DNA from 4 places in the Corallincola luteus genome. Region 3 is predicted to be linked to each of the others. Evidence: predicted binding sites of a transcription regulator. Region 3 holds the regulator's gene; each other region holds the start of a gene.
What was found. The regulator sigma-54, encoded in region 3, starts transcription at its own class of promoters, with help from an activator protein. The targets are predictions, from matches to a motif close to GTTGGCACGNNNNTNGNNT.
Positions count from the first base shown of each region.

Region 1 (8,089 bases), on a different contig from region 3:
TAAGGCATCTAGCTAAGTGGCCATTGCCTATTTCAGTCGAAGCGTCTGTTCTGAAAACGATACGCATTATGAATTATCTGTGGATAGGCCGGAATTCAGCGCGCGATATTTTAACTCCGCTTCGAGCCAATCATCGGGGGTATCAATGTCCTGGACGAAACGCCTTGGAATGGGGTAACCCAGAGCGGCCTTTGAGATGATCGGGGTATGATTTAGAAATGACGATACTTTTCCCCAATAAAACTGTCCACAATCATGATAATAATCGGGAAGGTCCTGGCTTCTGGCGTTGATGTGTTGCTCAAAACTGGGGGTCAGTATGTTGTCTTCATTCATACTGACCGCCCGTAAAATAGGAAAATCAAATTCCGTTACTGGAAACGCATAGTCAGCCTGGCGGTCGACAAGCAGCTGTTGTACGGCCTTTAAATGGTTTACCTGAATTAACGGCGCTGTGGCATAGATACAGCAACAATGGGTAATCTCCTTTGTCTGCGTCATTTCCTGCTCTAATGCATGAGCTACGACAGGTAGGGTTGCAGCATAATCATCTGATAACGTGGCGGGCCGGATGAAAGGAACGTCTGCGCCATATTGCTTTGCCACAGAAGCTATCTCTTGGTCATCAGTAGAGACGACTATTTTAGCAAACAGCTTGGATGCAATGGCGGCTTCTATGGAGTAGGCAATCAATGGCTTTCCGCAGAAAGGCTTAATATTTTTTCTTGGTATTCTTTTACTGCCACCTCGTGCAGGAATGACCGCAATACATTTCACTGCATCTCCCCCTCACAAAGCTGTGTGACCGTTTCTATCACCAGATCTTGCGCCTCAGTGGTTAATTCAGCATACAGGGGAAGAGAGATCGCTTTTGTTGCATAGCTCTCTGCTTGTGGAAAATCCCCGACTTGAAAGCCAAGCGCCTGATAATAGGGTTGAAGGTGAATAGGCATGTAGTGCAGGTTTACGCCAATATTTGCAGCCCTAAGCGCTTCAAAAATCGTTTGATGTTGTAACTTTAAGTTGTCCGGTAAACAGATAACGAACAGGTGATAGGCACTTAATCTGTCATCGCTAACCGGTAGATATTTGATGACGGTGTTGCTGAATGCTTGCTGGTATCGCTTTGCTAAAAGGTTGCGCTGTTCAACCCATCTATCTAAGTGGCGCATTTGGCTTAAGCCTAAGGCCGCTTGTAGCTCTGTCATGCGATAGTTAAACCCCAGCTCCTGTTGCTCGTAATACCAGGGGGCAGGGGCTTCTTCTTGTAGTAATTCTGGATCGCGGGTGACACCGTGAGAGCGAAATAGGGACATTCGCTTTGCCAACTCAGGGTCATTGGTAAGCGCCATACCGCCTTCCGCGCTGGTAATGATTTTTACCGGATGGAAGCTGAATATCGTAATGTCGCTGTATTGACCACTGCCGGTTTTCACGCCTTGGTATTCACTTCCCACCGCGTGACTGGCGTCTTCGATGATGTTGATAGCAAACGGCTGACATAACGCATGGATCTCGCGCATATCACACGGTTGCCCGGCAAAATGCACGACCACGAGCACTTTGGGCAAGCGGCCATTGGCTTTCGCAATGGTGAGTTTCTTTTCCAGTGCAGCAACACTGAGGTTACCGCTGTCAGGGTCGATATCGACAAAGTCGATATCTGCACCGCAGTAACGTCCGCAATTGGCCGAAGCGACAAACGAGTTGGGTGATGTCCAAAGCAGGTCTCTAGCGCTGAGCTCTAATGCTAAACAAGCGATATGTAGCGCTGAAGTTGCGCTGTTGACCGCGACGGCATGTTTTGCATTGCAGTATGCCGCTAAAGCTCGCTCAAACTTCGGTACTTGCGGCCCTTGCGTTAAAAAATCAGATTTGAGTACGTCAACGACCGCGTCTATGTCATGACTGTCAATCGATTGTCTACCGTAAGGGATCATGCGTTAGCCATCTCGTTAAAAGCTAATAACCCCTCGTGATCCAAAAAGTCTGGATTATTCTTCGAGTTATATTCAAACCCGTGCTCCACTGGCGTTCCTGATTCACCTATGGCGTTGGTGGTGAATTCGTTTGAACGTTCATTGCTGTAAAAGCGAATGGCTGGGGTGATAACGTAGTGGTCATGGAATTCGTATGTGTCGTAGCTTAATTCACTTGGACACATCACTTCGTGTAGCTTCTCACCTGGGCGGATACCGATAATTTTAATCGGCAAATCTGGAGCCATCGCTTTGGCTAGATCAACGATACGCATGGAAGGAATTTTGGGAACAAATATTTCACCCCCTAACATACGTTCGAAGTTCTTAAGGACAAAGTCGACCCCTTGCTGCAGGGTGATCCAGAACCGGGTCATCTCTTCATGGGTGACAGGGAGGTGATCTGCGCCTTCGGCGATCAAGTTGTTAAAGAAGGGAACGACAGACCCGCGAGAGCCGACGACGTTACCGTAGCGAACAACAGAAAAGCGGGTCGCATGGCCACCTGAGATATTATTTGCCGCGACAAACAGCTTGTCTGAGCAGAGCTTAGTGGCGCCGTAAAGGTTGACCGGGCTGGCGGCTTTGTCGGTGGATAGCGCGATCACTTTTTCCACGTTGTTGGCCAACGCGGCATCAATGACGTTTTCGGCACCGTTGATGTTGGTCTTGATACATTCCATCGGGTTGTATTCGGCCGCTGGAACCTGTTTTAGCGCGGCAGCGTGAATGACGTAGTCAACGCCTTTCATCGCACGGATCATACGCTCTTTGTCTCGAACATCACCGATAAAATAGCGCATACAGGGCTCGTTAAAGCGCTGCTGCATTTCAAACTGTTTCAGTTCGTCTCGTGAGTAAACAATGATTTTTCTGGGTTGATAATTTTTAAGTAGGGTCTGAACGTATTTTTTGCCGAAAGACCCTGTACCACCTGTAATGAGAATCGATTTGCCGTCAAACATCCTAATTTCTTACCCTCTTATTTAGCGTCTTTCTATTTATTTTGTTGTTGGTAGGCTAATTTGCCTTTGCTGGCGCGCTTGGATTTCAGTAGTTGTTCTTTGGTTCTTTTTCTTGCACTGGTGCTCGCTATCTTCACTTTGTCGATTATCACTTTTAGCTGTTCCAGTGAGCTTTGCGCTTCTGATGTTTCCGCAAATGAGCGCACGTCGGCCAGCCAAGCCTCTATCTCAAGTGCCTGGAGTGTCGCATCGGCTGATATCTCCGCTTCGAGTTGCTTGGTGAGTTGCCTGCCTCGGGATAGCAAACTTGAAGCTGTATCGCTCTCCGTTTTAGCCACCTTCAGCAGCCTTCTTTTGGGCTAAATCATCTCTGACATCTTGTGGAATACCGTCCCAGCCCTCTTTGATATTGCGCATCACGCCGGTGACAGCATCTAAGGCTTCAAGATCTCCTGAGACTGAACCTTCGCCCAGCTTAAAAATACAGAAGTCATAAAGATCGAACAGATTGCGCGAGATCTCCCCGCCAACTTCCATATCTAAACTGGCTTGCAAAACCGTTAGCAGCTCAATGGCTTTACCAATTTTCAGGCCTTTAACTTCAAAATCTTTCCGTTCAATTGCCCCTCTGGCTGCTGCCACATTGCCCAGAATATGAGCCATGATTGCGGCAACCTGAGTATGGGGATCGGCGTCAGTCAACGAGTTAACCGTTCCTTTGCCATATTGTTGGATCGATGTTCTTGCCATTTTTAAGTACCTTACTCTGCTCTTAGTCGCGTTTGTGCAGTTGCTACTCATAGTAGCAGCGTCAAATATCTGCGCAGACGGATCTGCTTCTCATTTGTGTAAGCAAATTGAGTGCCAGCCATCTAAACTGAGAGCTGGCTCGCACTCCATTGTTGCTCTATCAGGCACTTTCAATACAATAGAAGCCAATAATAATATATGATTCGAAAAAAAGACGGTTTCTCCTGCGTCAAGGAAATGGCGGGAACTCCGCAGGCCCAGAGGGTGAAAGGTTTCATTTATGCAGGGATTATCTGACGTTCTCGTCATTGATGATAATAGTGATCGCCGAGCACAGTTAGAGCTTTTATTAGGATTTGTTGGTGAATCATGCCGCATCACTAGCTCTAGCAATATTTCTCTGATTAACAGTGAAGACTGCTGGCGTGCGGTATTTATTGGCGATATTGCCGATGAAGACCCATTAGAATTCATTCAGCGTTTAGCTTCTGTCCATCCACTACAGCCTTATGTGCTGCTTGGTGATGATAAAGGGGTCGTTTTACCCAATTTAGTGGGGTCTTTGATGGCGCCATTTAATTATCCGCAGATGACCGAAGTGATCCACCGCTGTCAAGACTATCATCGCAAGCGTCCTGGTGGACAACCGCAAACATCGACTCAGACTAAACTGTTCCGCAGCTTGGTGGGTCGCAGCGACGCTATTGCCCAAGTGCGGCAACTTATTGAACAGGTGTCTGTGACAGACGCCAATGTGCTTGTTCTCGGTGATTCGGGTACAGGTAAAGAGGTTGTTGCGCGGAATATCCATTATCTCTCTTCTCGCCGTGATGGCCCTTTCGTTCCGGTCAACTGCGGTGCTATTCCGGCTGAGTTATTGGAAAGCGAATTATTCGGCCACGAGAAAGGTGCGTTTACTGGTGCGATAACCACCCGTAAAGGTCGCTTTGAACTTGCTCAGGGGGGCACACTGTTTCTTGATGAGATCGGTGATATGCCCACCAATATGCAGGTGAAACTGCTGCGCGTGCTACAAGAGCGGGTATTTGAGCGGGTAGGCAGTGCGAAGTTGGTTAAGGCCGATGTTCGTATTGTTGCGGCGACGCATCGAAATCTTGAAGGGATGATCGCGGAGGGTAAATTCCGTGAAGATCTCTACTATCGCCTGAATGTATTTCCTATTGAGATGCCTGCTCTGTGTGAGCGTCAGGATGATATACCGCTGTTATTGCAGGAGCTGGTTTCTCGCTTAGAAGCTGAGCACAATGCGTCGGTACGTTTTACTGATAAAGCGATCGACTCCTTAATGCTGCACCCATGGTCGGGGAATGTCCGTGAGCTTTCCAACTTGGTTGAGCGGCTTGTGATCCTCTATCCCAATGGTGTGGTTGATGTCAGTGACTTGCCGCCTAAGTACCGGCATATTGACGTTGATCCTTATGAGCCGGTCTATTCCGAAGAGGTGATGGAGCGTGAGTCATTAAACGCACTATTCCGTGAAGACGCTGAGCCACTGATTGCTGAGCCTCAAGTTCCCCATGAGTTGCCGGATGAAGGGATCAATCTCAAAGAGATGCTATCTGAATTGGAAACTGACTACATTCAGCAGGCATTGGTACGCCAAGACTGGGTCGTGGCTCGCGCTGCGGAACAGTTAGGTATGCGCCGTACCACGCTGGTCGAGAAGATGCGTAAGTATCAGATCGCCAGAGATGATGAATAGCTACCGGTTTAACTGCTTCATCTGTTACTGAATAAAAAAGCACCTCAAATTGAGGTGCTTTTTTTATCTTCCAGCTCTCTTGGGGCAATGAACGTGTTTGATATTTCCCGCTGTTGAAAGCGTCAAAACCCTGTCTACATCTACTATTCTAACTAGATTGTTTCAGTTTTTATTAATTAAAACATGAGATTGAAATAGTTGGCACGCTCTTGGCTTTATCTCGGTATCGCGTCAAAAGGAGCGACATAGAGATGACACAGTCGAGCAATGTTGCCGATCAAGCCAAGTCCAGCAATGGACAGTTTCCTCCCCAGCTTCTCGCTACCGAGAAGGTGCCACTCAGATCTGAATCTGTAGTGATGGGTGAGATGGCAAAGCGCCAGTTGAATGAACAGAGCCTTCACGCCGAGGTATCGTCGACCGGGGTGCAGAATAACGCCAGTCGTATGCAGCACCTGATGGAGATCCTGCCTGCTGGGATTGTGGTATTGGATGGTAACGGCATCGTGCGTGAAGCCAACCCTATTGCCCTCGAGATGCTGGGTGAGCCGCTGATCGGTCAGCCATGGCGACACATTATCTCTCGGGCGTTCTCGCCGCAGGCTGATGATGGTCATGAGATCTCTCTGGCCAGTGGTCGGCGAGTGAAGTTGGCGTTGACTGCGTTATCGCCTGAGCCTGGTCAGTTGATTTTGATGACGGATCTAACCGAAACCCGTGAACTACAAAATCGGATCAGTCATTTGCAGCGTTTGTCGGCGCTTGGAAAAATGGTGGCGTCATTGGCTCATCAGGTGAGAACGCCACTTAGCGCTGCCATGCTGTACGCGGCAAATTTAGGTAATAACACCCTCACAACAGAAAATCGTGGAGCGTTTCACCTTAAGCTTTTGGCACGCTTACAAGACTTAGAGCAGCAGGTGAACGATATGCTGCTGTTTGCCCGCAGCGACAGTCAGATCGCCGCTACACCACTCTCCATGAAACAGCTTTTGTCCGATCTGCAGTCGCGGGTCGAAGCCATGGTTAGTAAAAGTCGTAGTCAGTTGCAGATCGAGTTGCCTGAGCCAGATATCGAGATTCTAGGTAACGCCAGTAGTCTGGCCAGCGCCATCAGCAATCTAGTGCACAACAGTCTACAAGCATCAGCGACCAATATTCATGTCTCTGCGAAACGTCAGCAGCAGATGGTCGCAATCGAGATCCGGGATAACGGCAAAGGGATCCCTGAGGCGATGCAGAAGAAAGTATTAGAACCGTTTTTTACCAGCCGCAGCCAAGGAACAGGTTTAGGCCTGGCCGTGGTTCAAGCGGTGGCGTCGGCGCATAAAGGCTCGGTGAGCCTTGTCTCCGGCGAGGGTCAGGGTACATGTGTGCAGCTGCTCATTCCCATACGTAATGAAGATGAGCTTAGCGCTGAAGTGCCACTAAAAGAGGCGTGGGGAGGTTAAGATGGCCGATACCAAAGTGCTCGTCGTTGAAGATGACGCCGGCTTGCGTGAAGCCTTAGTGGATACCCTGATGATTTCCGGGTATCAGGTAACTGAAGTCGATTGCGGCGAGGCTGCGCTGTTACAACTGTCCCGTGGCAAGTTTGATATTGTCGTCAGTGATGTGCAGATGCCGGGGATGAGTGGGCTACAGTTGTTGCGGTCTATTCGCAGTAAACTGCCGCAACTGCCCGTGCTGATGATGACAGCTTACGCCACCGTCGATGCGGCTGTGGCAGCCATGCGGGAAGGGGCTAATGATTATCTGGCGAAGCCGTTTGCTCCAGAAGTATTACTCAACCTGGTTAGTCGTTACGCACCAACTGACGGCAATGAACGCTACTCACCGGTTGTGGGTGATCCGCAAAGTGAAGCTTTACTAAAGCTGGCGGCCAAAGTGGCTGCGTCGGAAGCGAATGTCATGGTACTTGGGCCCAGTGGCTCAGGTAAGGAAGTGCTGGCGCGCTATATTCACGATAATTCGCCGCGCGCAGATGGTCCTTTCATTGCTATTAACTGTGCGGCGATCCCGGAAAATATGCTGGAAGCGACACTGTTTGGTTATGAAAAGGGCGCATTCACCGGCGCGTTGCAGGCATGCCCCGGAAAATTTGAGCAAGCACAGAACGGTACAATTTTACTTGATGAGATCACTGAGATGGATCTTGGTTTGCAGGCTAAACTTTTGCGCGTACTGCAAGAGCGGGAAGTTGAGCGCTTAGGCAGCCGCAAAACCGTCAAGTTGAATGTGCGGGTGTTAGCAACCAGTAACCGCGAGCTGAAGCAAACCGTGAGTGATGGTCAGTTTCGTGAAGATCTCTATTACCGATTAAACGTATTTCCGTTGACCTGGAAGCCACTGTCCCAGCGTCCTGGTGACATTATTCCGTTAGCGGAGCATCTGCTGGCTCGTCATAGTCAGGTTTCTGGCTCAGAGATCCCTATATTGACTGCGGCGGCTAAACATCGCCTGCAACATCATGCGTGGCCGGGTAATGTGCGTGAATTGGATAACGTGATCCAACGTGCGTTGATTCTGCAATCTGCCGGTAAAGTCGATGCAGACGATCTGATCATTGAAGATGAGATCACGGTTCAACTGCATACACCCACGACAGTTCATAGCGCTGAGCCAGAAGTGGCCATGGATGATGCTGAGGGGTTGGGCGGTGAGCTTAAGGT
Region 1 is NZ_SJXE01000001.1:1,200,493-1,208,581, forward strand. It holds gene pseG (UDP-2,4-diacetamido-2,4,6-trideoxy-beta-L-altropyranose hydrolase) at 1-67, opposite strand, end outside; gene pseF (pseudaminic acid cytidylyltransferase) at 67-777, opposite strand; gene pseC (UDP-4-amino-4,6-dideoxy-N-acetyl-beta-L-altrosamine transaminase) at 774-1,940, opposite strand; gene pseB (UDP-N-acetylglucosamine 4,6-dehydratase (inverting)) at 1,937-2,944, opposite strand; gene EZV61_RS05300 (hypothetical protein) at 2,977-3,282, opposite strand; gene fliS (flagellar export chaperone FliS) at 3,275-3,694, opposite strand; gene EZV61_RS05310 (sigma-54 dependent transcriptional regulator) at 3,975-5,417, shown strand; gene EZV61_RS05315 (sensor histidine kinase) at 5,669-6,868, shown strand; gene EZV61_RS05320 (sigma-54-dependent transcriptional regulator) at 6,870-8,089, shown strand, end outside.
Region 1: a site for sigma-54 is predicted at 3,795-3,813, ahead of fliS (flagellar export chaperone FliS). Genes of this name have one in related genera too.

Region 2 (8,089 bases), on a different contig from region 3:
TGACGGTGCCGGTGTCATTGATGGGCACCTTTATCGTGCTTTATCTGCTCGGTTACACCATTAATATGTTGACCTTGTTAGCCTTGATCCTCGCCATTGGTATGGTGGTAGATGATGCCATCGTGATGCTGGAAAACATCCATCGTCGAATAGAGCTGGGGGAATCCCCTTTAGTTGCAGCATTTCTCGGCGCACGCCAAGTCTCTTTTGCGGTCATTGCCACCACGCTGGTATTGATCTCGGTATTCATGCCTATCACCTTCCTCGAAGGCGATCTTGGCAAGCTATTTACCGAGTTCGCTGTCACCATGAGTGCGGCCGTGGCATTTTCCAGCTTAGTGGCACTCAGCCTTTCACCAATGATGTGCTCGAAATTGCTTGTGCCGCACGAGCAGCCAGGCTGGTTAACTCGCCAGGTAGACAGAGCACTGAATAAGTTTCGTGATAACTACATCAGCGCGCTACGCACCTCGATCCATAAACCAAGCCTGACCCTGGTATTGATTCTCGCTGCGCTGATCAGCTGTGCCTGGCTGCTTAAACAGGTACCAGGGGAGTTCACTCCAAAAGAAGATCGCGGCGCTTTCTTCATTGTTGTTAGCGCACCAGAAGGCGCAACGTTTGATTACAGCCAGAGCTACATGGACGAAGTAGAACGGCGCCTGATGCCGTTAGTAGAGCGCGGCTCAGTGAAACGACTGCTGATCCGCACACCGCGGGCATGGGGGCAAACCCAAGATTTTTCTGGTGGCTTTGCCATTATCGTATTGGAAGATTGGGCCAACAGGGAAAGCGCCTGGCAGCTGATGGGGGAAGCCCGAAGCAAGTTAGGTGACCTCGCCGGGATCCGCGCCTTTCCAGTCATGCGCCAAGCACTGGGTGGCGGTACCGGTAAACCGGTACAGTTTGTGATCGGTGGTAGCGACTATGATGAATTGGCTCGCTGGCGTGATCTGCTCATCAACGAAGCAAAAAACAATCCCGGCTTAATCGGTATCGACCACGATTACAAAGAGACCAAGCCACAACTGCAGGTACGCATAGATACCGAACGCGCAGGTGATTTAGGCGTATCAGTGGAAACCATAGGTCGTACATTGGAAACCATGTTGGGTAGCCGTATCGCCACCACCTTCCAACACCGTGGGGAAGAGTATGATGTGATCCTCGAAGGTAACCGTGAAGATCAAAGCGCGCCAACGGATATGACCAATATCTATGTGCGCAGTGATTACAGCAAAGAGCTGATCCCGCTATCTAGTTTGGTCAATATTGAAGAGTTTGCTGACGCTGGTAACCTGAATCGCTACAACCGTATGCGCTCAATCACTATTGAAGCCAATCTGGCAGACGGCTACACCTTAGGCGAAGCATTGAGCTATCTGGATGAGCTGGCTTATCGGGTGCTGCCCGGTGATGCGGTGATCAGCTACAAAGGCCTATCCCAGGATTATCAAGAATCAGGTGCCTCGATCTACTTTGTGTTTATGCTGGCACTGATTGTCGTCTTTCTGGTGTTGGCAGCACAGTTCGAAAGCTATATTCACCCCATTGTCATTATGTTGACCGTGCCTTTAGCCATGATGGGCGCCTTGATTGGTCTCTATCTATTTGGCCAGTCGCTCAATATCTATAGCCAGATAGGTATCATCATGCTGGTGGGGCTAGCGGCGAAGAACGGCATCCTGATCGTTGAGTTTGCTAATCAGCTACGTGATCAAGGAATGAATTTTGATGAGGCCTTACTGCAAGCATCCGGCCAGCGCCTGCGTCCCATTCTAATGACCGGGGTAACCACCGCCTTTGGTGCACTGCCATTGGTGTTGTCATCCGGTGCCGGTAGCGAAACCCGCTTTGTTATTGGGGTAGTGGTACTCGCTGGCATTTTGATCGCCACACTGTTTACCCTGCTCATTGTGCCTGTGATGTATGCACTATTGGCCCAACACACTAGCTCACCAGATGCGATCAGCCACCGCCTGGAACAAGAGTTAAACAAACCCTAACTCATGCCTGTCGGCAAGAAGGCGGCTCCAGCTTTGCTGAGCCGCCTTTTATTTGTCACCCTCTCCCCCAACCAAGATTGTCACAATTATTTCACAAAACCAGAATAAGCTTTTCCTTATAAAACATCATGTTATTTACTTTTGCATAACATTTGCATAATAATGCGGGACATTTTGTGACCAGTCGTTCAGCCGGGCAGTCGGATGACTCACACAAGAGATGCTCGCCCGGCCGTTTGACAATGGATTAACAGAAGTCTGGACACATAACCCAGTCACTTAACCATTGTAAAGGCAGTAAAAATGACGCAGCACAGTTCCAACAGCAAAAAGCGTTCACGACGCAATATGCTGTTTATATCAGCAATTTTTGTTTTCTCCGCATTTAGCACATATGCGGTGTACCAAAATCATCAAGCGGTCGACGTTACCGCCCCCACCAGTCAAGTACTGATCCAGGGGAAAGACTCTGAACAACTCGCCAAACTGGTGACTGATCTTGGCGGCAAAGTCACTCACCAGTTGGATGTGATCAATGCAGTGGGTGCGGAACTGACGCAGCAACAGATAAACGCCCTGAGCCAATCCAGTCTGGTAAGACGGATCCAGGCCAATGGCGTTGCAACACTGGACTCGGTAACGGGTTGTGGTGTCACAGGCGACCATATCTTGAAAATTGACCAAGACCATATCAGCTGGTCATTGTTCAATATGGGAAGCGAGCCAATTACGCTGTCGCAAATCGATTTCAATTGGCCGGAAAGCTATGGGCAACTGACCAGTATCACTTTTGGTGACCTGTTATATGAGGAGCTGGATGAAGCCGAGATGCCAAGTGGCAGTTTATTGCAAACCTCAGAGCAGATGTTGTCAACCGCACTGGCGCGTCAAATCCCTAGCGATGGTCAAGTCAACCTGCAACTCAATTTCGTCAATAACGAACCGCTATACAACATCGCTGAGCAATCCGACTTCCAGCTGATAGCTGGGTTTGCAGAAGGTTGCGAAACCAAATTAGTTACCGGCTATGACGGCTTAGATAACAGTGTCGAAAACAGCTATTACACTCATCCTATTGATGCCGACCAAGTCCATTCCGAAGGCAATACAGGTGCCGGAGTCACTGTTGCCGTTATCGATTCGGGAATTTGGTCAGCCAATAGCGGTTTGGGTCAAAACACCCAACTGGAAAGCCGTATTCTAGCCACTTATGATGCCATTCAGGATCTTGAAGGCAGCGCATTAGATGAGAATGGTCATGGCTCCCATATTGCTTCAATGATCGCCAGCAGCCTGGAAAGTACAGCCGAGGGTGCCTTTACCGGCGCATACCATGGTGTGGCTCCCGATGCAGATCTGGTTATTGTTAAAGCGTTTGATGTCGAGGGCAAAGCCACTTATCTGGATGTTATTCGAGCAATTCAGTTCGTCATCGACCATAAAGATGAGCACAACATACGCGTGCTCAATCTGTCATTCAGCGCCCCAGCGTCTTCCTATTACTGGAACGATCCAATCAATCAAGCGGTGATGCAGGCCTGGCAAGCCGGTATTTTCGTTGTGGCAGCGGCTGGGAACAACGGCCCAGAGGCGATGACCATAGGTGTGCCAGGTAACGTACCCTATGTAATGACAGTGGGTGCTGTCAGTGATAACTATACCCCAGACGATATCTCTGATGATTTCCTTGCTAGCTTCTCATCTGCAGGGCCTACCTATGAAGCGTTTGTAAAACCGGAAGCAGTAGCACCTGGCGGGCATATGTTGGGGATCGTTGACCCAATCACAGCACTGTCACAACAATTCCCGCAATATCAGCTTGGCAATCATTTGATGGTATCGGGCTCATCACAAGCCGCCGGCGTAACATCGGGCATTGCCGCACTTTTACTAAGCGCCGATCCCACATTAACGCCAGATACCGTAAAATGCCGGCTAATGGCTAGTTCAGCAATCGCCGTTGACGAAAATGACGAACCCGTTTACAGCGTGTTTCAGCAAGGGGCTGGATACATGAATGCCAAGCGGGCGCTTGAATCAACAGCGCAAGATTGCGCCAACATAGGTATTGATGTCGTCGCGGATCTAAATGACGAAGAACACTATCAGGGACCCGCATATGAAGAGTCGCCTGGTGTATTCCGCATTGACGGAAATAACGACGATACGATTGTTTGGGACTCTGGCAACGCTTGGCATGTCGGTAACGCTTGGCACGTCGGCAACGCTTGGCATGTCGGAAACGCTTGGCATGTCGGCAACGCTTGGCATGTCGGCAACGCTTGGCATGTCGGCAACGCTTGGCATGTCGGCAACGCTTGGCATGTCGGTAACGCTTGGCATGTCGGCAACGCTTGGCACGTCGGCAACGTTCACCAAGCAAGTCATCAAGAAGAGTCTAAAAAGTTGGTCTCCGGATCCAATTGGGTTCCTCAACAATAAGCTTATTATAAAAAGGTAAGAATAAATGCGCGGGTTTAACAATCTCCTAAACATGAGTAGTGTTTTATTACTTAAACTCGCGCTTTGCTTGCTTCCAATGACTGCTTTTGCAGAGGACTCTAATCCTAACTATTATTTCAAGCCATCCCCATTCAATGACAAAATAGCGCAAAGTACAATTCGCCAAGTATTTAGAGATAAGCAAGGCTTCGTTTGGCTTTCTACGCAGGGTGGATTAACAAGATTAGACGGCAATTCTGTCATTAATTTCACCAATGATATTAGCAATTCTAAAAGCATTGCATCTGACAACATCATGTTTGTTGCCCAAGATAGAGATAGCGACACAATCTGGGCCGTTACGTATACAGAAGGACTTAGTAAATACCAAGCAAACTCAGATAACTTTATAAACTTCGCTCTACCAATAGATTTAATTTCGGAAAACAGATCAATATGGAATGTTATCCATGATAGTAAAAATTATCTATGGCTAGGTTTAGATGGCGGCGGAATTATATGTTTCGATCTAAAAAAAGAAGAGTACAATTCATGTGCCACACCAACTCTCTCTTTAGTTCTAAATGAATATACGATTCTTGATGCAATCGAAGATCATAATGGAAACCTCTGGTTTGGTACCGACGGGAATGGTCTAATAAAATATATTCCAGCTACGGACTCGGTTATTCATTTTTCTGCAAATAAAGATCTTTTTGAAGGTCAGACTCCGACTAAAGTTCATTCGTTGTTAGAAGATAGTAATGGTAATATATGGTTTAACACAAACAGAAATATTACCTACAAGTACTCGCCAACAATAAGAAATATAACAAAAATAGACACTAGCAAGCTAGATGGAAGTGGGAAGTCAAGAGGACTTTTCGAAGATGACGAGCATAATATCTGGCTGGCAACAGAAGGTGGCTTAGCCTATTTAGACAAGTCCAAGAATGAATTTCTATCGTACCCAAAACAGAATAATGGGATGGATGGAGAAATGCTTCTTGATATTTTTCAGGATCCGGGCGGATTACTTTGGATTGGTTCACTTAACGGGATTTTTATTGGTAGAAAGAATGACTTTTTGACCATCAGTAAAGATAACGGGCTGTCCGCAAGTTCAGTTATGGGCTTTGGTGAATCATCTGATGGCTCCATCTGGATAGGCACCTATCAATCTCTTCATTATCAAGATGGCATAAAACACCCACCTGAAGTAATTAATGAATACAATGGACAACTTGTAAACACACCAAGAATCATGATGATTTCATCAAAAGATGGGGTTGTCTATATTGGTACACGATCTGACGGGTTAGCAGTCATCGATACAAATATTGGGACAGTAGAACACTTCAAAAATAACCCTGCAGATATAAATAGCCTCAGCAACGACAGCATTACCAGCGTTTTAGTAGATAGTAACGATACGTTATGGGTTGGTACTTTTGGTGGGGGGCTTAATAGGAAAGAAAAAGGTAGAAATAATTTTGAAAGATTTCGTCACCTCCCCCAAGATCTAACATCAATTGATAGCAACAAAATCTTTGTTCTAACTGAAGAAAAATCCGGTGAAATATGGATAGGAACGGATAGAAACCTAAACAGATATAACCCTGACGACAACAGTTTCACCTCTTTCCCACTAGAGTTTAACTCGACATCCGCATCTGGCTCTTTTATAACTGGTATAGTTGAAGATCTGCAATCCAACCTATGGATCGCCCTTCAAGACAGCATTTTACTACGATGGAATTCAAGTGATAGAAAGCAAGGGAAACTAGTATTAAACACCTTTAGCAATGAGCTTAGAGTAGCTGACAAGCAGCTCTACTCTATGAATGTTGACGATTCTGGTTATATTTGGATAGGAACAAGCAAAGGCTTGATGAAAATCGATCCATTAACAATGACAAGTACGAATTTTGATAAATCTCACGGCCTTCAAGGAAATGACTTTAATTTCGGTTCAACATTTAAAAGTAGTTCTGGGGAACTTTTTTTTGGAGGCAGTAACGGCTTTAATAGATTTCACCCTTCAAAAGTAGCTTTAGAAAGTAGAAAAATGAAAGTAGCTTTAACGGGGCTATATAAACTAAATAAAAAGCTTGTAACAGATGTTGCACTTCACGAACTATCCAACATAACCTTCGACTATCAAGATTATTTAGTGTCTTTAGAGTTTTCAGCACAAGATTACGAAACGATTGGTCGTGTTTATTACCGTTACAAACTCGAAAATTTCGATACTGACTGGGTCAATCTAGGAACTCAGTATAGAGCGACCTTTACGAACCTGCCTCCTGGAAATTACCAGCTAAAAGTTCAGGCGACTAAAACACCCGGCATCTGGGACGGCTCTCCCATGACCCTAGACATCACCATCACGCCTCCACCATGGCGAACCTGGTGGGCATATACCTTATATGCCTTGATGCTTGGTTTTATAGTGTGGCATTTCTGGCAGAAGCAACGGGCGAAAACACGCCTCGCTTATGAGCAAAAACAAGCGCTAGAGAGGGAAGTTGCCGCTCGCACCGACGATCTGGTGCAACTCAACCAGCAGCTGGGGCATACCGTTGAAGAGTTAAATGACGCTAAAGAAAGAGCAGAAGAAGCCAATCAATCAAAAACCGCATTCTTAGCCAACATTAGTCATGAGATCCGCACACCGATGAATAGTGTGTTGGGGATGACAGAGCTGTTATTGCGGTCCCCCCTTAGCGAACAGCAGCGACGTTTCGCGATCACCACCCATAGATCCGGCGAGATGCTATTGGGGTTAATTAACAACCTGCTCGATTACTCAAAAATTGAGGCGGGTAAAGTTGAACTTGAACAATTGCAGTTTGATATTAAACAACTGGTCTCTGAGACCTGCTACCTGTTTGCGGATCAGGCACAACGTAAGGGGCTTGAGATTAACTATATTGTCGACCACCGCTTACCTGAACTGGTCATTGGCGATGCCAACCGACTACGCCAGATCCTTGCCAACTTGGTCAGCAACGCAGTGAAGTTTACCCAGGAGGGGGAAGTCGACGTCGTGCTCATGCAGGAGCTCGAAGGGATACGCATCAGCGTTAAAGACAGTGGCATCGGTATGACGCCTGAAGCACTGGATCACGTTTTTGACGCATTTTCTCAGGCCGATGTTTCTACCACCCGCCGCTTTGGGGGCACAGGCCTGGGACTGTCGATTTGTAAGCAGCTGGTGGAATTGATGAAAGGTGAGCTGTTTGTCGAATCAACACCAGATCAAGGCAGCTGCTTTAGCATCTTAATGCCCCTGGTTAACGTCAATAACGGACCAACCTCAGGTAACTATTTAGCCATCAGAGGTGACGTCCGTACCGCGCTGTGTTCACCCGGTGTCGAGGCGATGGTCAGTAGCCAGTTAGCACTACTCGGCATCCACGCTCGCCCAGTAGGTGAAACGCCGCTGCTCGCCGCTCTGCTCGAACCGGGCAGTGAAAACTGTGTCATTGCGGATATTCAGCTGCTAAGGCGGGAAGAGATCCAGATGCTCTCTGGCCTACCAACGCAAACACAGCGCCGCTTGATCTTACTCACGCCAATCGCTACCGAACAGCTGAGTGATGAACTGAGGCACTGCCAACGCCTGACCAAACCAATTG
Region 2 is NZ_SJXE01000002.1:244,475-252,563, reverse strand. It holds gene EZV61_RS07570 (efflux RND transporter permease subunit) at 1-2,006, shown strand, start outside; gene EZV61_RS07565 (S8 family peptidase) at 2,310-4,448, shown strand; gene EZV61_RS07560 (hybrid sensor histidine kinase/response regulator) at 4,474-8,089, shown strand, end outside.
Region 2: a site for sigma-54 is predicted at 2,146-2,164, ahead of EZV61_RS07565 (S8 family peptidase). Genes of this name have one in related genera too.

Region 3 (8,089 bases):
AGCAAACGGTTCATCGTACATGATCAGGTCAGGATCTAATGCAATTGCCCGAGCGAGTGCGGCTCGGCGCGCCATGCCACCAGAGAGCTCACTCGGCATCAAATCCCTAGCCCCTCTTAACCCCACAGCTTCGAGCTTCATTAATACGATAGAACGAATCAACTCTTCTGGTAGGGCAGTGTGTTCGCGAATAGGAAACGCCACATTGTCAAAAACGTCCTGCTCGGTAAACAAAGCGCCGCTTTGAAAAAGCATGCTCATCCGCTTCCGAGCCTCATAAAGCTGGTGTCGGCTCATGCTTGGAATGTCGTCACCGTCGAACAACACCTCACCTTTAGTCGGTGTTAGTTGGCCACCAATCAGACGCAAGAGGGTCGTTTTGCCGATACCGCTAGGCCCCATAATGGCAACCACTTTGCCACGGGGAATGGTCAAATTCAGATCTTTATAGATAAATCTCTGGCCACGACGAAATGTAAGATTGCGTATATCAACAACGTTTTCAGTTGCCATGCTCCATAACCTCTACCGACTCTCGGGGCCAGTTGGCCGCATTGTCCCTTTAGCGGGCCGCTGATTGTATCCTTTTTACGTCTCGCGACCAAATCGAAAACTATTCAAAAAACTGTTTCTGATTATTGCTATGTTCGACATATCATTAAAAAAATGTCACTCTCTGCCACCAAAATGGCGCTTTCCTTGCATCTTTTATCAACGGTCAAAGATTAAAACCTTATGCTAATTCCGGCTCTCATTGTCATAGTTTCCCTCATAGTGCTGGTTTGGAGCGCAGACAAATTTGTCTATGGCGCAGCCGGGCTGGCTCGAAACCTTGGAATATCCCCCCTTGTCATTGGCTTAACTGTTGTCGCTTTCGGCTCTTCTGCGCCAGAAATGCTCGTGGCGGCATCCGCCTCCCTGAATGGCAACCCAGACACGGCGGTGGGTAACGCATTAGGTTCCAACATTACTAATATAGCCATGGTATTGGGAATTACCGCCTTAGTACGCCCGTTGAAAGTATCCTCTGCCACTCTCAAACGTGAGTTTCCGCTCTTGCTGCTAATCACATTTGGTGTCAGTGCGATGTTTCTCGATCTCAACCTCAGCATCATTGATGGTTGTTTGTTAGTTGCCGGTCTGATTGCATTTACTGGTTTGATGATGCGTATATCGATGCAGGAAGCCAAGGCTGGAGATCCCCTGATTACGGAGGCTGAAGCAGAGATCCCAAGCGATCTTCCCACAGCCAAAGCCATCTTGTGGCTGGCCATTGGACTTCTACTGTTATTAGGCAGCAGTGAGCTACTCGTCACAAACGCGGTTGAACTGGCCCACTATTTTGGTGTCAGTGATCTAGTCATTGGCTTAACGATCATCGCCATTGGCACCAGTTTGCCGGAGTTAGCCGCCAGTGTGGCCGGCGCCCTGCGAAATGAAGGCGATTTGGCATTGGGTAATATTATCGGTTCAAACATCTTCAATTTGTTTGCTGTACTTGCCATGCCAGCGCTATTGGCGCCAGGTAAAATAGACGAGCAAGCCTTGTATCGCGATATACCGATAATGATTGGGTTAACGGTGTTGCTGTTCATTTTTTGTTATGGCTGGCGTGGTAAACGGATATTGGCCAAATGGGAAGGCGGCCTATTAGCGGCCTGCTTTATCGGTTACCAGATCATTTTATTCAGTAACTTACGCTAAGCTTGGCTATAGCGCACTAAAGAAGCATGTTGAGAGAAGTGATGACAGAAACCGTTCAGACACTTTATGGCCATGTTAAAGCCGACATCTTGGCAAAAGCAGCGCGAATTCGACTACTGATTTGCGATGTTGACGGCGTGTTCTCCGATGGCCGAATTTATCTTGGCAACGATGGCGAAGAACTGAAAGCTTTCCACACTCGAGATGGGTATGGCATTAAAGCCCTGCAATCCTCAGACGTCGCGGTTGCCGTCATCACAGGTAGACAATCGAATATCGTTGAACAGCGCATGACCGCTTTGGGTGTTGCTCATATTTTCCAAGGCCAAGATAACAAAGTGCAAGCATTCTCCAGCCTTCTTACCACGACCAACTTAACGCCAGAGCAGTGCGCTTATATTGGCGATGATCTGGTTGATGCCCCAGTGATGCAACAGGTCGGACTCGCCATCAGCGTGCAAGATGCTCACCCCATGCTCCATCGCTTTAGCCACTATCAAACCGTGATCCCGGGTGGGCGAGGAGCAGTGAGAGAGGTGTGCGATCTAATTTTGCAAGCACAAGACAAATTAGAGACAAGCCAAGGTTTGAGCATATGAACCGGGTTATTCTTTTTACCGTCATACTGTTTGGGGCTGCCATCGGGCTCTACTACTATCAGAGTTTGCTAAAGTCCGAGATCGATATTAATGCGGAGAATCAGGGACAACAGCGGCCTGACTATACGGCCAAAACACTGCGCAGCAGGATTTACAACCAAGAGGGTCAGCTAGAGAATCAAATCTGGGCCAGCAACATGAAGTATTACAATGGTTCGATGACTCTCACGCAATTTGATGCGCCCAAGTTAGTCGTCTACCCAAGCGGTAAGCGTTCTGGTTGGACCTTAAACGCAAGCCATGGTGAATTAGAGCAAAACAACCTACTGCGTTTATCAGAAGATGTTGTGATCACCATGCTAACAGCACAGAATCAAACCAATACCTTACTGACAGATTATGTTGACATAGACCTGACAACCAATGATGTCAGCAGTGATCAACCAGTCACAGTAAAAGGGCCTGGCTACCGACTCGATGGAGTTGGATTAAAGGGCAACGTCGAACAAGAGCACATCGAAGTGCTAAATGATGTAAAAGCGACCTATGAACCTGAAAAATAGATTCACCTTCAGCTTAGTCGGCTTATTGCTGACCACATCGGCTTCCCTAAGCGCCGTTGAAAGTGACTTTCATAAAGAAGTCCGCGTGGATGCAAAACGCCAAAGTATCGATATTCAAAAAGGCATTATCTCCTTCTTTGACGACGTCACGGTAAATCAAGGCACATTACAGATCTTTGCCGACACTTTGCAGGTTGAGCAATCCGCAGGCGCAGGAAAAGAGGTGCTCATCGCTGTCGGTAAACCAGCGAAGTTCAGTCAGGTCTTGGAAAATGGTCAAAAAATGCATGCCGAAGCTGCAGAGATCCGTTACCGATTAGCAGATAACACTATCCAATTAACTGGCGCAGCGGTACTGACGCAGCAAGACAGCGTAGTGAAAGGCGAAACTATTCATTACGATATCGCCAAACAAAAAATGGTCGCAGAAAGTGGCACAGATAAAGATGATCGCGTGACAACCATTTTTCTCCCCGAACAGCTGCAACAACAGCTCGGCGAAAGTAAGGAATAAACCATGGCGACATTGAAAGCCAGTCAATTAGCCAAGAGCTACAAAGATAGACAAGTAGTTAAGAATGTCTCTTTAGCGCTGAATGATGGCCAAATAGTTGGCTTATTGGGACCGAATGGGGCAGGTAAAACAACCACCTTCTATATGGTGGTTGGACTGGTACCCAACGATAAAGGGCGCATCACGATTGACGATGAAGATGTGACCCTTTCACCCATGCATATCAGAGCGCGCAAGGGGATCGGTTACCTGCCACAGGAGTCCTCCATTTTTCGTAAGCTCAGTGTCGCTGACAACATCATGGCAGTACTGCAAACCCGTCCAGAGTTAAGCCGGTTACAGCGCACGGAAACCTTGGAACATCTGCTAGAAGAGTTTAGCATCACTCACATCAGAGATAGCTTAGGTATGTCACTGTCAGGTGGTGAACGCCGCCGAGTAGAGATTGCCAGAGCGCTGGCTGTGGAGCCTAGGTTCGTGCTGTTGGATGAGCCTTTCGCTGGCGTAGACCCTATCTCAGTCACGGATATAAAAAAGATTATTCAACACCTAAGAGACCGTGGTCTCGGTGTATTGATCACTGATCATAACGTGCGAGAAACACTCGATGTGTGCGAATATGCTTATATCGTTAGCCACGGAGAGTTAATCGCCGAAGGAAAACCGGAACAAGTGTTAGCCGACCAAAAGGTACGAGACGTATATCTCGGGGAACAATTCCGGCTATAGTGTAAGTAACCAGCGTTGATACATCGGGCTCTTTTGAGTGCCGATTAACGATGACAGCAACAGCATTATTTTAAATGTCACGGAAGTAGATGAAACCGTCATTACAGTTACGTTTAGGTCAGCAACTCACCATGACGCCGCAATTGCAGCAAGCAATCCGGCTATTGCAATTGTCGACGCTCGACCTTCAGCAAGAGATCCAAGAAGCGCTGGATAATAATCCGCTACTCGAGCAAAACGAAGCGGAAGAAACCAGTGAGCAACTTAATGGTGAAAGCCATACCGCGACAGACAAGCTGGAACAAACCACGGCTAATGCTGAAAATAATCAGTCGGAAGAGCGCGAAGATGCAGCCATGGAAACATCTGAGGCGCTCAACCAACAACAAATCAATGAAGAACTGCCTACCGATACAACCTGGGATGACCACCTTTCAGCAGCGCCCGTTTCAGGTTCCTCGTTCAGTGATGACGCCGACTTTACCTATCAAGGCGAAACCACAGAGTCGTTGCAAGATCATCTGGAATGGCAGATGCAATTAACCCCGTTCACAGATGTCGACAGAGCCATTGCGACATCGATAATCGATGGGATTGATGAATCGGGTTACCTGACGGTCACCGCCGACGATATTCTTACTTCTTTAGGGCAGGAAGATATCGAACTTGATGAAGTAGAAGCGGTCATTAAGCGAGTACAACTGTTCGACCCCATTGGCGTAGGTGCCCGCACATTGCAGGAGTGTCTGCTGGTACAACTCAATCAGTTTGCCAAAGAGACACCTTGGCTAAAAGAGTGCCGCCAGGTTATTGGCCAGTATATTGACCTGCTAGCCAGCCGGGATTATCGCCAATTGATGCGCAAGACCAAACTGAAAGAAGACCAGCTACGTGAAGTTCTGCGGGTGATCCAATCGTTGAATCCGCGCCCCGGCAGCGCAGTGATCAGCGGTGATGAGCAATATGTGATCCCAGATGTGTCGGTAATGAAAAAAGCTGGACGTTGGGTGGTTGAGCTAAACCCTGACTCGGTACCCAAGCTGAAAGTGAATCAGCAATACGCAGCGATGAGCCGGACGGTAAAGAACACCACTGACAGTCAATATATACGCTCTCATCTGCAGGAAGCGAAGTGGTTCATCAAAAGTTTGGAAAGTCGTAACGACACCCTACTCAAGGTCGCCAACTGTATCGTACAGTTCCAACGCGACTTCTTTGAGTACGGCGATGAAGCGATGAAGCCAATGGTACTCAATGATATTGCCTTAGCGGTTGATATGCACGAGTCCACCATCTCTCGGGTAACCACGCAAAAATATATGCATACCCCACGGGGTATTTTCGAACTCAAGTATTTCTTCTCCAGTCATGTCAGTACTGAAAGTGGCGGAGAATGTTCTTCAACGGCAATTAGAGCGTTAATCAAGAAACTTGTGGCGGCAGAAATCCCTAATAAGCCTTTGTCAGATAGCAAGATTGCTGACCTACTGGCAGATCAGGGAATTCAGGTAGCGCGGAGAACCATTGCGAAGTATCGGGAATCCTTGTCTATTCCACCGTCAAATCAGCGAAAAAGCCTGCTATAGCAGGCAATAAAACTAAATAAGGATGAGGTCTATGCAAATCAATCTTACCGGCCATCATGTAGAAGTAACAGACTCTCTGCGAGAGTATGTCGACGGAAAATTTAGTAAATTAGAGCGCCACTTTGACCACATCAACAATGTCCACGTGATCCTCAATGTTGAGAAATTAACCCAAAAAGCCGAAGCCACACTGCACCTAAATGGTGGAGAGATCTTTGCGAATGCAGAGCATCGTGATATGTATGCAGCTATCGACTCGTTGATCGATAAACTCGATCGGCAAGTAATAAAACACAAAGAAAAGCTAAACGCTCACTAGAGATGTCTATGGATATATCATCCATACTTAGCCTGGACTGCACCCGAAGTGCAGTCCATGGTTCAAGTAAGAAACGAATATTAGAAATGGCCAGTGAATTGGCAGCCAAGCACTTGCCAGAACATGGCCACAAAGCCATTTTCGAAAGTATTCTAGAACGTGAAAAGAAAGGCAGTACCGGTATAGGTAACGGCATTGCCATTCCCCACGGTAGGATCACTAACGCCAATAAAGCAGTCGCCGTGTTATTGCAGTGCGATGAGCCTATCGCCTTTGATGCAATTGATAACAAACCGGTGGATCTGATTTTCGCCCTCTTGGTTCCAGAACAGAGTTGTCAGGAACATCTGAAGACCTTGTCGGCTATCGCCGCCAAATTGTCAGATAAACAAGTCCTCAAACAGCTCCGCTGTGCCGCTAACGATCAACAATTATACGAAATCATCACCGATTCATGACCAGCACTGACGTGGCCGCAAAACCCAAACTAACGATTGTCAGTGGCCGCTCAGGCTCAGGCAAAAGTGTTGCGCTTCGCGTATTGGAGGATTTAGGTCACTACTGTGTCGACAACCTCCCGGTAGCCATGCTACCGACACTGGTTGCTCAAGTAAGTGGGCACTATAGCGATATCGCCGTCAGCATTGACGTCAGAAACCTGCCCGAAGACCCACATACGCTGGAAACAATTCTCGACCTTTTATGTCAGCAATGCCGCTGTACGGTTCTGTTTATGGATGCGCAGCAGAGTGCATTGATCCAGCGCTTTAGCGAAACTCGACGGCTCCACCCACTCTCCAAGCATGGTGTATCTCTGGAGCAAGCGATTGAAGCAGAGCAGCGTTTACTTGAACCGCTTATCTCCCGTGCCGATCTTCAGATAGACAGCTCTCAGCTGTCGATACATCAACTCAGCGATCTGGTGCGAGAACGGTTACTAGGCAATGCTGATCGCCATCTGGTTTTAGTATTTGAGTCCTTTGGCTTTAAATACGGTATTCCGCAAGACGCTGATTATGTGTTTGATGCACGATTCTTACCCAACCCCCATTGGGAACCAGAACTACGCCCCATGACCGGATTAGACGCCCCAGTTGAGCAGTTTTTTAGCCGCCAACCGATCGTGGCCAAATTCATCTGGCAGATAAACAACTTACTCAATACCTGGTTGCCACATCTGGAACTGAACAATCGAAGCTATGTAACCGTCGCTATCGGTTGCACCGGTGGACAACACCGCTCTGTGTTCATTGCCGAAACATTGGCAAAGCAGTTCAAAGAGTTACGTAACGAAATTCAGATCCGTCACCGAGAACTAGGTCATTAGTCTTTATGACACAACGCATTGAAAAGAAACTACTGATAAAAAACAAACTGGGTTTGCATGCCCGTGCAGCAACCAAGTTAGTCATGCTGGTCAACAAATTTGATGCCGAAGTGATGATTGAGCATCAAGGAAAATCCGCTTCCGCCGCCAGTGTCATGGGACTGCTGATGATGGAAACCTGTATGGGGCAAGAGATCCAGGTCGTTGCCGAAGGGGATGAAGCACAGCAGGCATTGGATGCTGTTGAGTCCCTGATCAATGACAGATTCGACGAAAACGAATAATCCTCACCTGTTAAAGAAAAATTCTCTCTATTTTTCTGGTTGTTACGATACAATTCCGCTATCGAACTTTTTTAATCGATTGGAGGGCTTAAGGCGATGGCTGAAACTTTAGAGCAAGACCTTACCCAACAAAAATTAAAAGAGGTAAAAAGTGCCCTAGATAGCGGCATGTTTATCCATGTTCGCCGCATTTTGCAGGAGATGGATCCTTCTGATGTCGCCCTTCTATTTGAGTCTACCCCTACTAAGGGCCGTGCAGTCCTATGGCAGCTGGTCGACCCTGATCTGCATGGCGAGATCCTTGAAGAGCTATCGGAAGATGTAAAAGACAGCATCATCCGCTTAATGGATCCAGAACTGGTTGCCGCAGCGACAGAGGGGATGGATACCGATGACTTAGCCAACCTATTACGTGGTCTCCCAGACAGCGTCTATCGCGAAATTTTGGCACAAATGGACGCGCA
Region 3 is NZ_SJXE01000003.1:67,645-75,733, reverse strand. It holds gene mlaF (phospholipid ABC transporter ATP-binding protein MlaF) at 1-513, opposite strand, end outside; gene EZV61_RS08395 (calcium/sodium antiporter) at 736-1,704, shown strand; gene kdsC (3-deoxy-manno-octulosonate-8-phosphatase KdsC) at 1,746-2,303, shown strand; gene lptC (LPS export ABC transporter periplasmic protein LptC) at 2,300-2,866, shown strand; gene lptA (lipopolysaccharide transport periplasmic protein LptA) at 2,850-3,380, shown strand; gene lptB (LPS export ABC transporter ATP-binding protein) at 3,384-4,109, shown strand; gene EZV61_RS08370 (RNA polymerase factor sigma-54) at 4,199-5,695, shown strand; gene hpf (ribosome hibernation promoting factor) at 5,727-6,014, shown strand; gene ptsN (PTS IIA-like nitrogen regulatory protein PtsN) at 6,023-6,472, shown strand; gene rapZ (RNase adapter RapZ) at 6,469-7,341, shown strand; gene EZV61_RS08350 (HPr family phosphocarrier protein) at 7,347-7,625, shown strand; gene mgtE (magnesium transporter) at 7,722-8,089, shown strand, end outside.

Region 4 (8,089 bases), on a different contig from region 3:
AATATCGACATTAGCTGTTGGTTGCGGCTGCCCTGCTGAGGATGGAATCTGCAGCGGAATAGTCGAAGCTAACGCCACCGAAGAAACGGTACCGTCCGGGTTTACCGGAAACACGCGTAAAAATTGCCCTGCAGAGTTAACCATAAAGCTATTCTCATCCAGCTTAAATGCGCCAGCACGAGTCAAGTTAACGTCAAGATCTTCCGCGTTGGCTGAGGTAGCAAAGAAACCACTGCCATCGATCGCCAAATCCAGGGAGTTGTTCGAGAACAGGAATGAGCCCTGGCTAAACTGCTGCGCCACATCTGCAGTAGTGACACCCTGGCCAACCGTTGTTTTCGAGTTACTAAACACACTAGAACTATAAACGTCGGCGAATTCAGCTCGCGACTCTTTAAAGCCGAAGGTGTTTACGTTTGAGATATTGTTGGCGGTAACATCAATATCTTTCTGAGCGGCGTTAATCCCACTCAACGCAATATTAAAAGACATAACTTCATACTCCCATTTATCTGGTGATCGCTTGGCCTGTTTTAGCCTTTAGCAACTTCAAGAACGTCACTTAAGCGGAATCCACCCTGTATACCTTGCAGATTTAATGCCACACCGTTGGCGCCACTGATACTGACGCTATCAACCTTGGCGTAAGTAGAGATAGGCAGTTCGACGCTGCTATCTCCCTGAAGAGCGTATGCCTTCACTACATAATTACCCTGCGGCAACTGATTGCCGCTTGCATCTGTACCGTCCCATTCAAAGCGGGCATTTCCAGCCTCCTTTGCCCCCATCGTAATGGAATGCACCACCTGCCCTGTGGTGTCTTCGATGCGAACGGTGACGTTATTTGTTGGCGCAGATAAACTCACGACACCATCAATGCCTGTGGTATCCGTCTTATGGCTATAGCCTGTCGGTACCAATACCTTTTGGCCCACCAAAGATGAAGCTTGTAGTGCTTGGCTCGAACTCATAATGGAGTTCAAACCTGTCATCTGTTCATTTAGTTGACCGATGCCTTCCGCCGTTGTAAACGAGCTCATCTGCGCCACCATCTCAGCGTTCTCAACCGGTTTAAACGGATCTTGATACGCAAGCTGCTGAGTCAAAAGCTGAAAGAAATCTTCCTGCGACAACATGGTGTCTTTCGGTTGATCACTGATTTCCGTTTGCGGCTCTTGCCAACTCAACTGATCGATATAATTGCTGCTTCCGCTTATCTCACTCACAATTAGCTCTCCTTACCCGACTTACTTGCCGAGCTGAAGCGTACGATTAAGCATCTGCTTTGCCGCATCAGCGATCTGAACATTGGTTTGATAACTTCGAGAAGCCGACATCATGTCCGCCATCTCTTCAACGGTATTAACGTTAGGCTTAAAGATATACCCCTGTTCATCCGCCATCGGGTGCTCAGGATCATATTGTCGAATCAGTGGCTTATCACTTTCGACGATCCCTTTCACCTCAACCGGAACAGCACTCTGGTCGCGCATGGCGCTGTCAAACTGCGCTGCAAATACCGGATGTCGCGCACGGTAAGTGGTATCAATACTGCTCGACACACTGTCAGCGTTAGCGAGGTTACTCGCGGTGGTGTTCAGACGGATAGACTGAGCACTCATTCCTGAACCTGCGACATCTAGAACGTTAAACAGACTCATGCCTATTCTCCTTTAATTGCTGAAGTAAGACCGCGGAACTTACTGCCTAAGAAGGTCAGCGAGGCTTGATGCTCCAAGGCATTTTGCAGGTAGTTATTCCGCTCTACCTGCATATCAACCGTATTTCCGTCGCCCGTATCAGGTTGATTGGGCACGCGATACTTAAGCTCGCCGGTCGGCGGCAAATTGACATTAAAATGCCGCTCATTAGTACTTGCCATGGCAAAGCCCTGCCGCGTCTGCGCATTAGCTAATGCCTGCTTAAAATCGATATCCTGCGCTTTGTATTGAGGGGTATCAGCATTGGCGATATTACTAGCCAAGACTTCAGCCCGCTGGGTACGGATACCGACAGTGTGCTGATGAATTCCCAATGCGCGATCAAAACTAATAGCCATAACGATTCCTCCACTGAAATTGTAAAAGCAATAGTCATGCCAAAGAATTTTTGGCGCTTACACGAAAGGCAAAAGAAGCAATACAAATAGGACAGACAAAAAATGCGCCAACCATGGCGCATTTTTAAGATAAGCAGATTGAGGGAGTAACCAGGCTACTTCTTCACTTTATACACGATCCCCGGATTACAACGGATCATCTCAAAATCATCACTGAGCCCAGTGATCGACTCTGACGCGCCAAGAAACAGGTGTCCTCCCGGGTTCAATGCGCCAGCAAACTGCTTCAATATCTTAGATTTCACTTCAGGAGAGAAGTAAATCAGTACGTTACGACAAAAAATCAGATCAAAACGCCCTAACAAGGCGTAACTATCCAATAAATTACAGTGACGGAAACTGACCAAGCCTCGCACTTTCGCATTCAAGCGCATTTTGTCGCCTGATGCTTCAAAGAACATACGCTTTCTTTCTGGAGACAAACCGCGAGCCAACGCCAAAGAGTCATATTCGGCGAGCTTACACTGCTCCAACATGCTATTGGATATGTCTGTCCCAAGTATCTTTCCACCACCCGGTAATGCCCCCGGCTTATTTTGCTGGTATTCCAACAAACTCATAGCAATAGAGTATGGCTCCTGACCCGAAGAACTTGCCGCCGACCAAATTTTGACGGGGCCACGATGACGAGCATATTCAGGCAGAATACGATTCTTCAACAGTTCAAAAGGATAGGTATCTCTAAACCACAAGGTTTCGTTGGTTGTCATCGCGTCAATCACTGATGCGCGCAGCTCTCGCTCTCTAGGCTGCATTGAACGCCGGATCAACTCAGACATCGATGCCAAACCGAACTTATTCATCAAAGGTGACAAGCGGCTTTTTACCAAATACTGCTTGTTTTCGCCCAGTACGATACCGCACTGTTGCTCTAAAAAGTTCCGAAATTCATTATATTCGGATTCAGCTATTGTTTTATGTGGCACGTCTACACCGTCTACTCGAAAGCTATCATGATTATTTATTACTCTTCTCTATCGCTTGAGTAACCGCACCAGCCAGTTCATCCGGATTGAACTTTGGAATAAAGTCATCTGCACCGACCTTCTTCACCATGGCTTCATTAAATACCCCACTCAAAGAGGTATGAAGGATGACATATAACCCCTGCAACTTGGGATTATTTCTAATTTCAGCGGTTAAGGTATACCCATCCATTTCGGGCATCTCAACATCTGAAATCAACAAAGCATATTTTTCTCTAATATCGTCAACGGATTCAGCGTCTTCTTTCAAAAGATCTAAGGCTTCTTTGCCGTCTTTTACCAGCTTGGTGGTCAACCCCAACGAGCTGAGGGCTCTATTGATCTGATTTCTCGCAACACTCGAATCATCAGCAATCAAAACGGCACGGCCAGCAATTGTATCGGCTAACGTGCGATCAATCAGATCACCGCTAACCTCGGTATCTGTCGGCGCTATTTCATCGAGAATTTTCTCAACGTCAAGTATCTCAACCAGTTCGTTCTCTATTTCCGTCACAGCTGTGAGATAACTATAACGTCCGGCCCCTTTCGGCGGAGGTAAGATCGCTTCCCAGTTGATATTGACGATCCGTTCTACTGACTCGACCAAGAAGCCCTGAATCGAGCGATTATACTCAGCAATGATAATAAAGCACTTCGACAGATCCTGAATTGGGCGTCCGCCAATCGCTTGGCCTAAATCGATCACGGAGATGGTTTTACCGCGAATATGAGCAAGGCCTCGAACAAAGGGGTGTAAACGGGGAATGCTAGTCAATGGCGGGCACTGCAGCACCTCCTTGACCTTGAACACATTAATGCCAAAACGCTGACGCCCTGTCAGTTTAAAAAGCAGCAATTCCAGCCTGTTTTGGCCAACCAACTGAGTCCTCTGATTGACCGTGTCTAGAATACCCGCCATAGCTTACTCCATCATTTAAAGGCACGCTTATTGCAGCGCTCCTTTTATAAATTTGCGTGACTGATGTTTGACGGACGGAACGCCTTCATTCATCTGACACAATACATAGCATAGTAAACCTATGAACAGATTAACTAAAACTCTAATATTTTTTATTGTCACAAGTTCACAGTTTGTGCATGCCAATGAACAATGGGAGTCTCACCAGCGACTACAAAACTTAGCTGAAACCTTTATTGCAGCTCAGTTTCCCGACGACAACATCAAGCGGGATATCACCGCGAATAAAATAGATGCACGCTCACGATACACACTATGCGATTCAGATATCGAAGCGGCGATCCCCGGAAAACAGCGCCTCAGTCGGAATGTCACCGTACAATTGCATTGCAAAGGCTCATCTCCCTGGCGGATCTATCTGCCAGTAAAAATTAAAGAGATGCGCCAAGTCGTCGTCGCCAAAATAGGCCTAGCGAAAGGCACAGTGCTTAATCGGCAGCATTTGAAAATAGTTTATCAAGAAAACATGTTAACGAGAGGCAGCGTCGTTTCTGAGATGGAATCTGTGATCGGTGCCAAGCTTAAACGTCAGGTACGTGTCAACTCTCCCATCTTGGAGCAACAGCTCTGTGTTGTATGCAAAGGAGAAACAGTTACAATCGTGGTGAAGTCCGATGTTTTTCATATTCGAGCTGACGGTATAGCGTTAAGCGATGCCAGTCTCGGCGAACGAGTGAGAATTAAAAACAGTCGGTCAGGAAACACCCTTGAGGCACAGGTGTCTGCAGTCGGAGTAGTGACTGTCGCTATCTAACAAAAAAATACCAAATTAGTATTAAAGTTTGTCAGGTGGTTGCCGATAAAGGGATAGCGAGATTTTATCCCACGAGGAAGCACAAATGGCGGTTGATCTGAATAAGATTGTGCCTGGGAGACCACAGGATGTGGTGGCCAATAAGCAAGCGAGACAGCAAAACGTCCAGCAGCAGGCCACAACACAGGCAAAAGCACCTGAACAAAGTGCCAAACAGGCACAGGATTCGGTTTCAATAACACCGCAGGCGCAGCAACTGGCGCAAACGCAAAAGGCGATGGCTAAAGCACCTTCTGTTAGTCAGGAGAAAGTCGCGGAACTGCGTAAGGCGATCAGTGAGGGGAACTACAAAGTAGATCCTGACAAGCTGGCGAAAGCGATGACAAAACTGGAGTCTGAGCTGTTTGGTATAAATTAGATACCAATCAGGAGTAAAGCGCTTGGAAAACCAGGACCCTATCAAACAACTGCTGGATCATCAGGTTCAGCAGCTTGAGGCGTTGCAACGGCTGCTAAAAGAGGAGCTTGAGGCTCTAAAGCACCGCGATATAGAGAAAATCAACGACATCTCGCAACAGAAAACCCATCACTTGACCGCATTGCAACAAGCCGATGCGCAACTAGCCCCTTTACTCGCCAGCAAAGAGAACGCCAACCACAATGAGGCTCGGCAACAGATCGAACTGATGTTAGAAACCTGCAAGCAACTCAATGAGATTAACGGTCAAGCGTTAAAAATGAGTATGGCAGGATTAGCGCGATTACAGAGCATGCTGGCAGGTGTTAGAAATGAAAAAGCAGGGGTAACCTACGACCAAACAGGTCAGGCAAAATCCGGTGGCAAACTGGGGCATGGCTTTAAAGTTTAACTTTATCGCCCTGCCGCCTGGCAAGATTATTTAGTCGAATGACTGTCCGTTAGCTGCATCCAGCCGTGTTGTCGGTATTCAACTCGCTGTTCAACACGCCAAAATGCGTAACCCACTGGCGCCACTAACAACCAACTTAATGCTGAATCGCGGGTCGCGGCAAGTACCACACCACTAATACACACAATTAAAAAGGGTAACGCCTCATAGAGCCAAAACGGTCGGATCCGATCATGGACTCTGCGTTGATTCTTGCCATTATCTTTCCGCCGATAATTAGACCGCAAGATCCAAATATCAGCACCACCAAGAAATAACAAAATGGCAAACACTTGCCCCCAACCAAGCTCAAAACTGGCGATACCGATAAACCCAGCTGACAAATAAAGATAGGGAAGTAATTCATATACAGGGCGCTTCATCATTGCTGTCATCCTCGCGACGATGAAACTGGATAGCGTTACAGCAGCCTGCCAGTTCAGTTAACAGTTATCTAAAGGTTAGTGCAGGATTTTTGAAGCGGGTAATTTTTCATACCCGCTCAAGAAAAAATAAACTTGATACGATTTCACGGATAAGACTAATAGTACTGAACGTCGTGAATTCGACGGGGCGGATTAAGTGATTGATAGACACGCTGTACATCAGCCATGTCCAATTCCAGCTCCGTAGCATAGAGATCGCCTAATGGGTACGTTCTGATAACCCTAGCTCCGCGCACAACACCACTAACAGCTACTTGCAGGCGATCTTCCGACAGCTCACTGCCTCCCATGCTGCTGCCAGCAGTCACTTGTTGGCCATAAATCTGTTCAGCAAGTTCACGGTAAGCATCCAATTTAGACGCCCTTATCGCTTGCAACATTCGTGTATTTTCATCCAAGCCAGGCTGCGAGCTGATCGGGGCATAGCCAACGGCATGCAAAACTGGATAGTGATCTGGGGGCACAGATTCCCACTCCACATGCTTGTCAAACATCTGACTGCAGCCAGAAAGCACCAAGGACAAAAACAACATCACTGATATCTGAATATTCATCATAACTGCCTCTGTCATCACCCTTGTTTCATCAATTGCACACCGTCTCGCATACTACTCGGCGCGATCTCGGCGAGCAGCTCATTGGGGATAAATCCCTGAGCAGACCCGACCACAATTTTGCTGGCAATATCCACCAGTCGCACATTGACCTGCACCCCCTTAGACATCGGCTGCAGCGTTCCGCTAAGCACTTGCACTATGGGCAGGTCACCTTTTAATTGGTTGAAGTTACGACTAAAAACAAAATCTCCTGTCGACGTCACCTGGATGTCATTTCGCAGCTTAAAGTCGACGACTTTACAGCCCTGCTGTTGCATTTGAGTAATAAAACTTTCCGCTAATGCTGTGCCCAACGGAGAGCTGACATTTAACGTTTCAATATCGACAAAAGAAGCGACAGCCATCATTTTGAAGCAACGTTGCGACATCGTGCCAACAAGCTCTTCAGCCATCGCCTCAACATGACTACTGATCATGGCTGAACGACTTTTGCTTGCCCAAGCCTCATCAGACAGCGCATGGGTCGCCACCGGCTCAATTGGCATCCGAGGCTCCTCAGCAGACATTTGTGGTGTCTCCGTCGCGCATGCAGAGAGCATAGCGACGAGAAGCGGTAGATAACCATAGGATGCAAAACGCATACTGACCTCTTATAAAATGCGATTACCCTTAGTATCGGCAACCTAACTAAAGGCTTGAGTGTCTGGTCGAGCTAGCTCTAGCCTGTCTCCACTAGCCACCTTTACGAATAATCATTCCTGATTGCGGTTCACGAGCAACGTAGCCTCCCGCGGCAGGCATACCAGCTTGCTCCACAAACAGTGACAGCGGCAAAAATGTCGCCGCAGTTGCCACTATTGCCCGTGACTCAACGCCGACGATCCTTGCTGTGACCTGCATACCATTGCTACCGCGCACTAAAGTGCCAGTCAAAATATATTCAATAGGATGGCGATGCTGTAACCGCAGGTAATCTCGACTTAATGTGAAATCCCCTTGGGGTGTCACATCAATGTCTCCAGTAAACTTGAAATCGATTAAGGTCCAACCCATTTGCTGCAGTTCAACCATCACCAATTCAGATATCTGATTGCCATATATATCTGTACTTTCCAGCGTACCGATATCGACAAAACTGGTCACAGCAATCGGGGTCTTTGCTGACACATAACGGCTTGAACCAATCAGCTGCAGCGCCATCTGTTTCACATGCGTAGCAAGGTCTGCGGTCTGGATCGGTGGAGCTGACTCAGGAATATAAACAGCCTCCTCTTCGCTGGTCGAGCACGCGGCCAATCCCAGGCTTATGGCCATCACCAAGAGGATGCTTTGGAAAATTCTTAAAAGGCCCATCGGCT
Region 4 is NZ_SJXE01000001.1:1,172,295-1,180,383, reverse strand. It holds gene flgE (flagellar hook protein FlgE) at 1-492, opposite strand, end outside; gene EZV61_RS05200 (flagellar hook assembly protein FlgD) at 534-1,226, opposite strand; gene flgC (flagellar basal body rod protein FlgC) at 1,248-1,661, opposite strand; gene flgB (flagellar basal body rod protein FlgB) at 1,664-2,059, opposite strand; gene EZV61_RS05185 (CheR family methyltransferase) at 2,215-3,045, opposite strand; gene EZV61_RS05180 (chemotaxis protein CheV) at 3,077-4,006, opposite strand; gene flgA (flagellar basal body P-ring formation chaperone FlgA) at 4,128-4,820, shown strand; gene flgM (flagellar biosynthesis anti-sigma factor FlgM) at 4,906-5,238, shown strand; gene flgN (flagellar protein FlgN) at 5,261-5,689, shown strand; gene EZV61_RS05160 (hypothetical protein) at 5,716-6,114, opposite strand; gene EZV61_RS05155 (LPP20 family lipoprotein) at 6,270-6,728, opposite strand; gene EZV61_RS05150 (FlgO family outer membrane protein) at 6,746-7,372, opposite strand; gene EZV61_RS05145 (FlgO family outer membrane protein) at 7,464-8,045, opposite strand.
Region 4: a site for sigma-54 is predicted at 2,085-2,103, ahead of flgB (flagellar basal body rod protein FlgB). Genes of this name have one in related genera too.